DNA from 2 places in the Streptomyces sp. STAM6 genome. Region 1 is predicted to be linked to the other one. Evidence: predicted binding sites of a transcription regulator. Region 1 holds the regulator's gene; the other holds the start of a gene.

Region 1 (3,673 bases):
AGGTCGTCGCCCCACACCCGCTCCACCAGCTCGGCGTCGTGGCGGCCCTCCACATAGATCCGCCCGGCGCGCGCCACCCGCGCGCGGGCGCCGGGGACGGCGATCGAGCCGGAGGCGGTGCGGGAGGGGCGCGCGGCCGCCGCGGCCGCCGGGCGGACCAGGGTGACCGTCCGCCCCTCCAGCAGGAAGCCGCGGGGCGTCAGCGGGAAGACCCGGTGCTTGCCGAACCGGTCCTCCAGGGTCACCGTGCCCGCCTCGCAGCCGATCACGGCACCGCAGAAGCCCGTGCCGACCTCCTCCACCACCAGGTCCGGCTCGGCGGGCACTTCGGGCACCGGCGCCGGACGCTTCCACGAGGGCGTGAGGTCAGGGTCGTAACTGCGCATTCGCCAGACGCTACGACACGTGGAACCGACGGGCCAGTTCCTCGCGTTGGGCGCGGACGAACGCCGCGTCGACGACCGCGCCGTGGCCCGGTACGTACACCGCGTCCTCGCCCCCGAGCTCCAGCAGCCGGTCCAGCGCGGCCGGCCAGCGCGAGGTGATCGCGTCCGGCCCCGCCTGCGGGTCGCCCGACTCCTCCACCAGGTCGCCGCAGAACACCACCTCGGGGGAGCCCGGCGTGCCCGGCACCAGCAGCGCCAGGTCGTGGCCGCTGTGACCGGGCCCCACATTGGCCAGCAGCACCTGCCGGCCGCCCAGCTCCAGCGTCCACTCGCCGCACACCAGGTGGTGCGGCAGGACCAGCACGTCGGTCGCCTCCACGGCCTCGCCCTCGTCCACCCCCTGGTTCACGGCGTCCTTGCGCAGGGACTCCCGCTCCCGGGCCATCAGGGTGTCGACGCCCACCGCGCCGTACACCTCCGCCCCGGCGAACGCCGCGGTGCCCAGGACATGATCGAAATGGGGGTGACTGAGTGCGATATGCGTCACTCGGCGGCCCCCGAGCATCGCCTGCACCTGCGCACGGATCTCGGCGCCCTCGCGCAGTGTGGCGCCCGTGTCGTACAGCAGCGCACAGTCCTCGCCGACCACCAGAGCGGTGGTCGCGTCCCAGACCGGGAGCCTGCGCCGGCCCACCCCGTCCGCGAGACGCTCCCACCCGAAGTCTTCCCAAGCGACGTCCATACAGCGACGCTATCTGCAATCGACCAGCCGCGGCGCGCGGTAGCGTGGTCGGCCGCCCTTGCTAGGGGCGTACCCCGGCGCCGTACACTGGCGACGGGATTGCTGGCACTCGGGCGTTGCGAGTGCCAGCGATGAGGAAGCGACCGGAGCCAGCTGGAGGTGTGCGCCATGCTCAGCGAACGCAGACTCGAGGTGCTGCGCGCCATCGTCCAGGACTACGTCGGCACCGAGGAGCCCGTCGGCTCCAAGGCCCTCACCGAGCGTCACAAGCTCGGCGTGTCGCCGGCCACGGTGCGCAACGACATGGCGGTGCTGGAGGAGGAAGGGTTCATCGCCCAGCCCCACACCAGCGCGGGCCGCATCCCCACCGACAAGGGCTACCGGCTCTTCGTCGACAGGCTCGCCGGCGTCAAGCCGCTGTCGTCGCCCGAGCGCCGGGCCATCCAGAACTTCCTGGACGGCGCGGTGGACCTCGACGACGTGGTGGGCCGCACGGTGCGGCTGCTGGCGCAGCTGACCCGGCAGGTCGCGGTGGTGCAGTACCCCTCGCTGACTCGTTCCACCGTGCGTCACGTGGAGCTGCTGTCGCTGGCCCCGGCCAGGCTGATGCTCGTCCTGATCACGGACACGGGCCGGGTGGAGCAGCGCATGGTCGACTGCCCCGCGCCGTTCGGCGAGACGTCCGTGGCCGATCTGCGGGCGCGGCTGAACAGCCGCGTGGTGGGGCGCCGCTTCACCGATGTGCCGCAGCTGGTGCAGGACCTGCCCGAGTCCTTCGAGCAGGAGGACCGGGGGACCGTCTCCACGGTGCTGGCCACGCTGCTGGAGACCCTGGTGGAGGAGACCGAGGAGCGGCTGATGATCGGCGGTACCGCCAATCTCACGCGCTTCGGGCACGACTTCCCCCTGACGATCCGGCCGGTGCTGGAGGCTCTGGAGGAGCAGGTCGTGCTCCTCAAGCTGCTCGGCGAGGCCAAGGATTCGGCCATGACCGTACGGATCGGGCACGAGAACGCCCATGAGGGGCTCAACTCCACGTCCGTCGTCGCGGTCGGCTACGGTTCGGGCGACGAGGCAGTCGCCAAACTCGGCGTGGTCGGACCGACCCGCATGGACTACCCCGGAACGATGGGAGCGGTACGCGCAGTGGCACGTTACGTCGGACAGATCCTCGCGGAGTCGTAAGTGGCCACGGACTACTACGCCGTACTCGGCGTACGCCGCGACGCGTCCCAGGACGAGATCAAGAAGGCCTTTCGTCGCCTGGCACGTGAGCTCCACCCGGACGTGAATCCGGACCCCAAGACGCAGGAGCGCTTCAAGGAGATCAACGCCGCCTACGAGGTGCTGTCGGACCCGCAGAAGAAGCAGGTCTACGACCTCGGCGGCGACCCGCTGTCGGCCTCCGGCGGCGGTGCGGGCGCGGGCGGCTTCGGCGCCGGCGGCTTCGGCAACTTCTCGGACATCATGGACGCCTTCTTCGGGACGGCGTCCCAGCGCGGGCCCCGGTCGCGGACGAGGCGCGGCCAGGACGCGATGATCCGGCTGGAGATCGAGCTCAACGAGGCGGCCTTCGGCACGACCAAGGACATCCAGGTCGACACGGCCGTCGTCTGCACCACCTGCTCGGGCGAGGGCGCCGCTCCCGGTACCTCCGCCCAGACCTGCGACATGTGCCGCGGCCGCGGTGAGGTCTCCCAGGTGACCCGGTCCTTCCTGGGCCAGGTCATGACGTCGCGTCCGTGCCCCCAGTGCCAGGGCTTCGGCACCGTGGTGCCGACGCCCTGCCCCGAGTGCGCGGGCGACGGCCGGGTCCGCTCCCGCCGCACGCTCACGGTCAAGATCCCCGCAGGTGTCGACAACGGCACCCGGATCCAGCTCGCGGGCGAGGGCGAGGTCGGCCCGGGCGGCGGCCCCGCCGGCGACCTGTACGTCGAGATCCACGAGCTGCCGCACCCGGTCTTCCAGCGGCGCGGCGACGATCTGCACTGCACGGTGACGATCCCCATGACCGCCGGCGCGCTCGGCACGAAGGTGCCGCTGGAGACGCTGGACGGGGTCGAGGAGGTCGACATCCGGCCCGGTACGCAGTCGGGGCAGTCGATCCCGCTGCACGGGCGCGGTGTCACCCACCTGCGCGGCGGTGGACGCGGTGACCTCATCGTCCACGTCGAGGTGCAGACGCCGTCGAAGCTGGACCCCGAGCAGGAGCGGCTGCTGCGGGAGCTGGCGAAGCTGCGGGGCGAGGAGCGGCCGACGGGGCAGTTCCAGCCCGGGCAGCAGGGTCTGTTCTCCCGGCTGAAGGACGCGTTCAACGGCCGCTGAGGTCCCTCGGGGGCCTCGCGGCGCGGGTCCGGGCACGGTGGCGCGGAACCGGATTCGGCGGGGCGCGGAGGGCGTGGCACCATGCGTGCATGTCCTCCGCACTGACCGATCTCTGCCGGTTCCCGATCGTGCAGGCCCCCATGGCGGGTGGCGCGTCCTGTCCGCAGTTGGCGGCCGCCGTGTCCGAGGCCGGTGGCCTCGGATTCCTCGCCGCGGGGTA
Region 2 (3,673 bases), on a different contig from region 1:
ACAAGGGTCTGCAGGAGCTGATCAAGCTGGGCCTCGTGGAGGACAAGCCGTACAAGATCTTCGGTGCCCAGGCCGAGGGCTGCTCGCCGGTGTCGGTGGCCTTCAAGGCCGGGCACGAGGTGGTGCGCCCGCAGAAGCCCAGCACCATCGCCAAGTCGCTCGCCATCGGCAACCCGGCGGACGGCCCGTACGTCCTGGACATCTGCCGCCGCACCGGCGGTGCCGTCGAGGACGTGACCGACGAGCAGATCGTGGACGCGATCAAGCTGCTGGCGCGCACGGAGGGCATCTTCACGGAGACCGCCGGCGGGACGACCCTCGGAGTCGCGAAGAAGCTGATCGAGGCCGGCGTCATCGACCCCGCCCTCACCACGGTCGTCGTCAACACCGGTGACGGCCTCAAGACCCTTGACGCGGTGGCCCCCACCACGGGCATGTCCGCGGTCATCAGCCCCAACCTGGACTCTTTCCGAGAGGCTGGCCTCGCATGAGCGTCAATGTCCGCATCCCCACCATCCTCCGCACCTACACCGGCGGTCGGGCCGAGGTCCCGGCGGAGGGCTCGACCCTCTCCGAGGTCATCGAGTCCCTGGAGAAGAACCACCCGGGCATCGCCGCCCGCGTCCTGGACGACCAGGGCAAGCTGCGCCGGTTCGTGAACGTGTACGTCAACGACGACGACGTGCGCTTCGAGGACGGTCTGGGTACCGCCACGCCGGACGGTGCGGGCGTCTCGATCATTCCCGCCGTGGCCGGCGGCTGCTGAACCGTCCCGCCGCAGCCCCTGCGGACACGCAGAGTCACCACGATTGCCCCCTCCGCGAGAGAAGCGGAGGGGGCAATTCTGCATGGTTGAGCGCGGTAGAGTTGGGGAAGTCCCCGCCGCAGCCCATGTCACGTGCATATGAAAATGCAGCCCGGCGCGACAAGATGCAGTCAAAGTACCCCTGCATTTTGCGCCATATGCGCGCTTTGCCCGGCCCGACTTGCCCGGGGTTCCGCCGAATTCGGCCACCTTTTCCGTTCACTCGTGCTCGGAATTCTCGTCCGATTGACCTGTTGCAGACGGCAGTTGGGCAGATACATTCAGCGGCGGTCGACGCGTTCCGGCGCACGCTCATGGGGTCTCCCCATGCCCCCTGGGCATAGGGGAACTGTCAGTGGGTGAGGTCTGACCCGGGTCCGCGAAGTGCGGTCCTGTGCAAGGGCCAGTAATAGGGGAGTTAGGCATGGCTCAGGGCACCGTCAAGTGGTTCAACGCGGAGAAGGGGTACGGCTTCATCGCGGTCGACGGTGGTGCGGATGTTTTCGTCCACTACAGCGCGATCCAGATGGACGGCTACCGCACCCTTGAAGAAGGTCAGCGGGTCGAGTTCGAGATCTCGCAGGGCCAGAAGGGTCCGCAGGCGGACATGGTCAAGCTCGCCGCCGGCTGAGAGCCGCGCGTTCGATCGACCATCGACTTCAGCAGCGTCGAGGGGCCCGTATCCGAGGAGGGATGCGGGCCCCTCGCGCATGCCCGGGACGGCCCCCGGAGGGGGCCGATCCGCGGGCGCCGCTCGCGCCCTCCCGCCGCCCGACCGCCATCCTCCCGGCGACGCTCCCGTGGAGCGGCCTTGCACTCTCCAGGGTCGAGTGCTAATCATTGGCGTTAGCACTCTGAAGGTGAGAGTGACAGAACTTGGATCGGGTCGGTGAGGTCCGCAGGCCGAGTGGGGCAAGGAACCACTGGGCGCGCAGGCCGTCCGTCGCGGGCACCAGCACGGTCCGTTTGCGTTTCCACCCCGTCCGGGAGGACCACTTCACATGGCCAAGATCATCGCGTTCGACGAGGAGGCACGGCGCGGCCTCGAGCGCGGCATGAACCAGCTCGCCGACGCCGTCAAGGTGACCCTGGGCCCCAAGGGTCGCAACGTCGTCCTCGAGAAGAAGTGGGGCGCCCCCACGATCACCAACGACGGTGTCTCCATCGCCAAGGAGATCGAGCTCGAGGACCCGTACGAGAAGATCGGCGCCGAGCTGGTCAAGGAAGTCGCCAAGAAGACGGACGACGTCGCCGGTGACGGTACGACCACCGCGACCGTCCTCGCCCAGGCGCTCGTCCGCGAGGGTCTGCGCAACGTCGCCGCCGGTGCGAACCCGATGGCCCTGAAGCGCGGCATCGAGAAGGCCGTCGAGGCCGTCTCCGGCGCGCTGCTGGAGCAGGCGAAGGATGTCGAGACCAAGGAGCAGATCGCTTCCACGGCCTCCATCTCCGCCGCCGACACCCAGATCGGTGAGCTCATCGCCGAGGCCATGGACAAGGTCGGCAAGGAAGGCGTCATCACCGTCGAGGAGTCCCAGACCTTCGGTCTGGAGCTGGAGCTCACCGAGGGTATGCGCTTCGACAAGGGCTACATCTCGGCGTACTTCGCCACCGACATGGAGCGTATGGAGGCGTCGCTCGACGACCCGTACATCCTCATCGTCAACTCCAAGGTCAGCAACGTGAAGGACCTCCTTCCGCTGCTGGAGAAGGTCATGCAGTCCGGCAAGCCGCTGCTGATCATCGCCGAGGACGTCGAGGGCGAGGCCCTGTCGACCCTGGTCGTCAACAAGATCCGCGGCACCTTCAAGTCCGTCGCCGTCAAGGCCCCGGGCTTCGGCGACCGCCGCAAGGCCATGCTGAACGACATCGCCATCCTCACCGGTGGCCAGGTCATCTCCGAGGAGGTCGGCCTCAAGCTCGAGAACGCCGGCCTGGACCTGCTGGGCCGCGCCCGCAAGGTCGTCATCACCAAGGACGAGACCACGATCGTCGACGGTGCCGGTGACAGCGACCAGGTTGCCGGTCGCGTCAACCAGATCCGCGCCGAGATCGAGAACTCCGACTCGGACTACGACCGCGAGAAGCTCCAGGAGCGTCTGGCGAAGCTGGCCGGCGGCGTGGCCGTCATCAAGGCCGGTGCCGCCACCGAGGTCGAGCTCAAGGAGCGCAAGCACCGCATCGAGGACGCGGTGCGCAACGCCAAGGCCGCCGTCGAGGAGGGCATCGTCGCCGGTGGTGGCGTGGCCCTGCTGCAGGCCTCCTCGGTCTTCGAGAAGCTGGAGCTCGAGGGTGACGAGGCGACCGGTGCCGCCGCGGTGAAGCTGGCGCTGGAGGCCCCGCTGAAGCAGATCGCCGTCAACGGTGGCCTCGAGGGCGGCGTCGTCGTCGAGAAGGTGCGCAACCTTCCGATCGGCCACGGCCTGAACGCCGCGACCGGCGAGTACGTCGACATGATCGCCGAGGGCATCCTCGACCCCGCGAAGGTGACCCGTTCCGCTCTGCAGAACGCGGCCTCCATCGCGGCGCTGTTCCTCACCACCGAGGCCGTCATCGCCGACAAGCCGGAGAAGGCCGCTGCCGGCGCTCCGGGCGGCATGCCGGGCGGTGACATGGACTTCTGATCGACCTCTGGTTGATCACCGTCCTTGACCGAGGGCGGCACCCCTTCTCCCAGGGGGTGCCGCCCTCGGGCGTTTCCGCCGCCGGCGCACACGCCCCCGGCCCCGCCCCCCGGGCGGACGACGCCACTTTCGCAACACGCCCTAGGCGCAGACCCCGAAGGTCACGACGAACGTGCCCGCGTCGCTGAACCCGGCCCCCGCCGGATCGGCCGCCCCGCCGCGCGCCGCGGCGCCTATGTCACGC

What was found. Region 1 encodes HrcA, which represses chaperone genes, less so after heat shock. Its sites were predicted from a motif close to TTNGCACTCNGNNNNNCNGAGTGCNAA; they were not measured.
Region 2: the regulator HrcA is predicted to act here: its motif matches at 1,616-1,642, upstream of groL (chaperonin GroEL).

The regions. Positions count from the first base shown of each region.
Region 1 covers NZ_JBUEFZ010000004.1:278,004-281,676, forward strand. The annotation lists gene ACY34K_RS07935 (DUF3097 domain-containing protein) at 1-386, opposite strand, end outside; gene ACY34K_RS07940 (MBL fold metallo-hydrolase) at 397-1,128, opposite strand; gene hrcA (heat-inducible transcriptional repressor HrcA) at 1,297-2,313, shown strand; gene dnaJ (molecular chaperone DnaJ) at 2,314-3,453, shown strand; gene ACY34K_RS07955 (nitronate monooxygenase) at 3,543-3,673, shown strand, end outside.
Region 2 covers NZ_JBUEFZ010000013.1:23,947-27,619, reverse strand. The annotation lists gene thrC (threonine synthase) at 1-491, shown strand, start outside; gene ACY34K_RS17530 (MoaD/ThiS family protein) at 488-766, shown strand; gene ACY34K_RS17525 (cold-shock protein) at 1,230-1,436, shown strand; gene groL (chaperonin GroEL) at 1,807-3,429, shown strand; gene ACY34K_RS17515 (CAP domain-containing protein) at 3,571-3,673, opposite strand, start outside.